Regions from separate parts of the Yersinia intermedia genome, predicted to be linked through region 2. Evidence: predicted binding sites of a transcription regulator. Region 2 holds the regulator's gene; the other holds the start of a gene.

Region 1 (3,195 bases), 1.3 Mb from region 2:
ATTGAAAACGACGCAGCTAATGGCAAAAATACTTTAGCAGTGCGTTTGGGGCCAGTAGTCGCACGTTATTATCATGCGGCATTAATCGCGGCAGCAATTTTGTGTCTGACATTATTCACACTTCAGAATTTACATAGCTGGGCCGGTTGGATCTTTATTCTGGCCGTTCCGTTACTGGTCAAACATGCACTGTTTGTACTGCGTGAGCCTACTGCTGCGGGTATGCGCCCAATGCTTGAGCATATGGTTAAAGCCGCACTGCTGACCAACGTTCTGTTTGCTGTCGGTTTGGTATTCAGTTAATCCCCGCCGTTTGTTATTCAAACCCTATCCGGGCCATGCGCCATAAAGGTCAGCCCGGATAAATTTAACAATTGATGATTTTGCCAACAGTAGCCAGAAAGAGATATACTTAATCTCCCAGCCGCAACCAGACGTTAATCCTATGAAATATGATACTTCCGAACTCTGTGACATCTATCATGAAGAGGTAAATGTGGTAGAACCACTGTTCTCCAATTTTGGTGGGCGCACTTCATTTGGTGGCAAGATTACTACTGTAAAATGTTTCGAAGATAATGGCTTGTTGTTCGACCAGCTTGAAGAAAATGGTCTAGGCCGTGTTCTGGTCGTTGATGGCGGTGGCTCAGTGCGCCGTGCATTAATCGATGCTGAGCTAGCCGAATTGGCATTGAAAAACGAGTGGGAAGGCATTGTGGTTTACGGTGCCGTGCGTCAGGTTGACGATCTCGCGGAGTTAGATATCGGTATTCAGGCTATGGCCGCCATTCCGGTAGGTGCGGCAGATGAAGGCATTGGTGAGAGCGACATCCGTGTGAATTTTGGCGGTGTAACGTTCTTCTCAGGTGACCATTTGTACGCAGATAACACTGGAATTATCTTGTCAGAAGAGCCGCTGGATATTGAATGACATTCCGCTGATCCTCGCAAAAAAGGGCGATACTGATATCGCCCTTTTTACTACTTAGCATTTGAAGTAGCTACGTGACTCAGGGCCATCAACAACCGATTACAGTTGCGTTAAGCCAGTCAATACTTAGACTTCTTCCATCTTTCCCAACAGTGCCCGCAGGCGATCCTGCCAAACATGCTGCTCTTGCTTTAGCTGCTCATTTTCGCGCACTAAGGCTTCACGGCCACCAGCAGCATCCTGAACTTCTTGGGACAGGGTGTTATTTTTCTCTTTCAGCTCTTCAATTTCCATCTGTAGCAAAGTGATGGTATCAATCGCCTGCTGAACTTTAACTTCCAATTTCTCAAATACTTCAAATGACATTCTTCGGTCCCCTTATGGTAGCAAGGCGTACATCTTTTGGTCGCAGTCATCATTCTTAGCCGACGTCGCCGTATTAACTAAGTAACCGTATCTACAGAGCTAACACTCGGCAGATGAAACTGCTGTGAATACTTATCGCGCTATATATCCATTAAACTAATGTAACAAGCGCTATGTTCTAACGCGTTCCTTCGCAAAGGCAACGCAGCTTAATAAAAACGATGCTCTTGATAAACCGATTGTATGTAGCCAGCCCCCCCCTGTCTAGCGCCATACCGGTACAAACCACACTCTGTAGCAATTTCGTGTCAGTAACTATCAGCAAAAACCGAAAAACCGCTATTACCCATTCTGTAATGTTATACATGCCTTTAACAACTGGTTGTGAAACCGCTGGTCTGGTCACACTTTCAAAGTCCCTTAACAGCCGTGAATAACGCGAAATCGCTCATTTTTATGACGCACCACACACATTTTGATTTCGCTATTTCTCGTTTGTGCTCGTTAACGATAAATTTACATCACTCCCTTCGCTGTTCGAAGGGCAAAAATAAGAAAACCCTATAAATCTCTGTCTGTAGGACATCTATTATGAGCCAAACCGCTAGTTCGACGTTGAAAGGCCAGTGTATCGCTGAATTTCTCGGTACCGGTCTGCTAATCTTTTTTGGTGTAGGCTGCGTTGCTGCATTGAAGTTGGCTGGGGCCAGTTTTGGGCAGTGGGAAATCAGTATCATTTGGGGCCTGGGTGTTGCCATGGCAATCTACTTAACAGCCGCAATCTCAGGTGCACATCTTAATCCGGCCGTAACCATTGCATTGTGGTTATTCGCTTGTTTCGATCGCCGTAAAGTTATCCCTTACATTGTGGCGCAGATTGCTGGAGCATTTTGCGCTGCCGCTTTAGTGTACGGCCTCTATTACAACTTGTTTGTCGATTTAGAACAAACGCAACATATTGTTCGCGGTAGCGCCGAGAGCCTGAATCTGGCCGGAATCTTCTCCACTTACCCGAATCCACATATTTCTGTGTTCCAGGCCTTCCTGGTTGAAACCGTGATTACTGCCATTTTGATGTGCTTGATTCTGGCCCTGACCGATGACGGTAACGGTATTCCACGCGGCCCACTGGCACCTCTACTGATTGGTATCTTGATTGCCGTTATCGGTGCATCCATGGGCCCATTGACTGGGTTTGCATTGAATCCGGCGCGTGACTTTGGTCCAAAGGCATTTGCTTATCTGGCAGGTTGGGGCGAAATTGCCTTCACTGGCGGGCGTGATATTCCTTACTTCCTGGTCCCTATCTTCGGGCCTATCGTTGGTGCATTACTCGGTGCTTTCGGTTATCGCGCCCTGATTGGCCGCCATTTACCGTGCGATGTGTGTGTGGTTGATGATGAAGAAACCACGGTAACGACCACAGAACGTAAAGCATAAATAATAGATACTACCCAATAGATTTACGGCAACTTAAAAGTAGGCTAACTATGACAACTGAAAATACTACTCAAAAAAAATACATTGTCGCGCTTGATCAGGGAACTACCAGTTCCAGAGCCGTGGTGCTGGATCATGATGCCAATATCGTGAGTGTTTCTCAGCGCGAATTCACTCAAATTTACCCGAAAGCCGGTTGGGTTGAGCATGACCCAATGGAAATCTGGGCTACGCAAAGCTCAACACTGGTTGAAGTGTTAGCGAAAGCCGGTATCAGTTCTGATGAAATCGCCGGTATCGGTATTACCAACCAACGTGAAACGACCATTGTTTGGGATAAAGCGACTGGGAAACCAGTGTATAACGCCATTGTTTGGCAATGCCGCCGTACTGCTGATATCTGCGAAAAACTGAAAAAAGAAGGGCTGGAAGAGTACATCCGTTACAACACTGGCTTG
Region 2 (3,195 bases):
CATGGCGTGCAACAGCACCAGTTTTGCCCATTTCATCAGCTTGGTATCCATGCAGTTTTTAGGATTTGACTGCATTCTCGGCTAAAACGGCGGGAACAATCAATCGATTCGGCAAGGTAAAGATAAATCGCGTTCCCAGACCTACCTCGCTCATGACATCTAAACGTGCATCGTGATGACTCAATGCATGTTTCACAATTGCCAGCCCTAGCCCACTGCCCCCCGTTTGCCGTGATCGGGCCTTATCCACCCGATAGAAACGCTCCGTTAACCGTGGAACATGTTCAGGGCCAATTCCCGGCCCATTGTCACTGACCTGAAATTGTGCGCCTTGCGCAGTTTGCTGCCAACACACCTCAATCTTGGTACCAGCAGGCGTGTGATTGACGGCGTTATAAACCAGATTTGATACCGCGCTGCGCAATTGGTCTTCGTTGCCAAATACCTTTAATTGGTCGTTAACCCGGAAGGTAATCTCATGTCGTCCGTTACTGAGCGCCTGAACTTCATGCTGTAACACTTTCAGCATCAATGGAATATCTACCCGCTCATTCATATCAACATTGGGTGCGGCTTCAATACGTGATAGCGTCAAAAGTTGTTTTACCAACCCATCCATTCGCTTCGTCTGCTCTTGCATGGTCCCCAATGCTTTATCCCGTAATGGCCCTGCCAGCTCTTGGTCATGCATCATTTCCAGATAACCTTGCAACACCGTCAATGGGGTACGCAATTCGTGACTGACGTTGGCAAAGAAATTACGCCTTGCACCTTCCAACTGGCGCATCTGAGTAACATCACGGGCCACCATCAGTAATTGCCCTTCGGAATAAGGCATCACACGGAACTCCACGTAATAACCATTATTCAGTTGCAGGGTCAACGGGCGGGAGAACTCTTGCTGTTGCAGATATTGACTGAATTCCGGGTAGCGCAATAAATTGAGGATATGCTGACCGTTATCCTCCGGCCAACGGAACCCCAGTAATTGTTGGGCTAAACCGTTACACCAGAAGATATTGCCATCAATTGTGGTGATAACAACTGCATCAGGTAATGATTCGGCACCACTGCGAAAACGTTTGATGAGCAGTGCCAGTTCGCGCCGACGCCGACGATTTCGCAACTGCATTTGGTACAAACCATAAAACAGCGGTTCCCAGCTCCAACGACCCGCAGGTGGCGTCATACTGCGGTCTAACCACAGCCAGTGAGATAGCTTAAGTTGATTATAGAAATTCCAAACCAGCGCCGCGACAGCAGAAACCAGCAATAACCACGGAAGATAGCCAATAAAGGCACCCAGCAATAATGCAGGCAGACAAAAAAGAGCCAGCTCAAGAGCCAGCGTTTTCCATGATAAGCGTTCTAACACAACGAATTCTCCGGCACTGAAAACTCAGTAGCGCGTTGAGAAACGGTATCCGGTTCCCCGGACAGTTTGTACCATTCTGTCATGACCATCAATTTCAAGCGCCTTACGTAGCCGACGAATGTGCACGTCAACCGTACGATCTTCTACATAAACGTTAGTGCCCCAGACATAATTAAGCAACTGTTCACGGCTGTAAACGCGTTCCGGGTGGGTCATAAAGAAGTGCAGTAACTTAAACTCGGTCGGCCCCATATCCAGCGCTTGCTCATTGGCCATAACACGATGCGAGGAAGGATCAAGGCTTAACCCTTGCATTTCAATAACTTCTTCAACTGCCATCGGCGATATCCGGCGCATCACGGCTTTAATACGCGCGACCAGCTCCTTCGGCGAAAACGGCTTGGTAATATAGTCATCTGCACCCACTTCCAAACCGCGAACCCTGTCTTCTTCTTCGCCACGGGCCGTTAACATCATTACCGGAATATCTCTGGTCAGCGCCTCACGCTTCATATGTTTAATGAACTGAATACCCGAGCCGCCAGGTAACATCCAGTCCAATAGCACTAAATCAGGGAAAGGCTCCGACAGACGAGTTACTGCGCTGTCATAATCTTCGGCTTCTAATGGTTGGTAACCATTCTGTTCCAACACAAAGCACACCATCTCACGGATTGGCGCTTCATCTTCCACCACCAGTATGCGTCTTGCCATCATCAACCCTGCCAGTATGTTAGTGGTCACTATTTGGTTTCGGGAGCCATTATGCGTCAGTTTTGTGACATTTTTATGAAAAACATCACGCTTCTTCAAGCAATAAGCATAGTGATAAATTTCATGATAATTGCAAAACACAGCAGCCAAGTTTGCGAGACGTCTCGGAAATTTTCCTCATACCTTTTTTTTAGCCGCGACATCCTACGGACAGCGTTTATAATCAGCGCCATTCTCTTTGACTGATTAACCTGCCGTGCGGGAGATTCATGCGCATTATTCATACCTCTGACTGGCATTTAGGCCAGCATTTCTTCACTAAAAGCCGCGCTGCCGAGCATCAGGCATTTCTGCACTGGCTCATTAATCAGATCGAAGAAAATCAGGTAGATGCGCTAATTGTAGCAGGTGATATCTTTGATACTGGATCGCCCCCCAGTTATGCCCGTGAACTGTATAACCGCTTCGTGGTAGAACTCCAACCTACAGGCTGTCAGTTAGTCGTGTTAGGGGGCAATCACGATTCAGTGTCAACACTGAATGAATCACGGGGTTTGCTCTCTTATCTCAATACCACTGTTATTTCGTGCGCCAGCAGCAATCTCGATCAACAAATCATTATTCTAAAAGACCGCCAACATCAACCTGGAGCACTACTGTGCGCGATCCCGTTTTTACGGCCAAGGGACTTAGTCACCAGCCAGGCGGGTGAATCCGGTGGGCAAAAACAACTGGCATTACAAGCCGCGATAGCAGGCCACTACCAGGCACTATATCAGCGAGCGGTTGAACTGCGTACCGAATTGGGTTTGCCGCTGCCCATTATTGCCACCGGGCACCTGACCACTGTTGGCGTCACCACGACAGACTCGGTTCGCGATATTTATATTGGTACACTGGATGCTTTCCCGGCACAGGCATTTCCACCCGCCGATTACATTGCTTTAGGCCATATTCATCGTGCCCAGCAGGTGGCTAAAACTGAGCATATTCGTTATAGCGGCTCCCCCATTGCCCTTAGTTTTGATGAATTGAGCAAAGATAAAAGCGTCTATCTGGTGGAATTCCACCAGCAGGCGCTGGCATCGGTTACTCCACTCTTCATC

What was found. The regulator PhoB, encoded in region 2, activates phosphate uptake and scavenging genes when phosphate is short. The targets are predictions, from matches to a motif close to CTGTCATAAAACTGNCNNAT.
Region 1: a site for PhoB is predicted at 1,741-1,760, ahead of EL015_RS00465 (MIP/aquaporin family protein). Genes of this name have one in related genera too.

The regions. Positions count from the first base shown of each region.
Region 1 covers NZ_LR134116.1:96,669-99,863, reverse strand. The annotation lists gene EL015_RS00490 (1,4-dihydroxy-2-naphthoate polyprenyltransferase) at 1-303, shown strand, start outside; gene rraA (ribonuclease E activity regulator RraA) at 446-931, shown strand; gene zapB (septal ring assembly protein ZapB) at 1,058-1,297, opposite strand; gene EL015_RS00465 (MIP/aquaporin family protein) at 1,889-2,737, shown strand; gene glpK (glycerol kinase GlpK) at 2,788-3,195, shown strand, end outside.
Region 2 covers NZ_LR134116.1:3,512,950-3,516,144, forward strand. The annotation lists gene EL015_RS16190 (PstS family phosphate ABC transporter substrate-binding protein) at 1-36, opposite strand, end outside; gene phoR (phosphate regulon sensor histidine kinase PhoR) at 59-1,375, opposite strand; gene phoB (phosphate response regulator transcription factor PhoB) at 1,400-2,089, opposite strand; gene sbcD (exonuclease subunit SbcD) at 2,359-3,195, shown strand, end outside.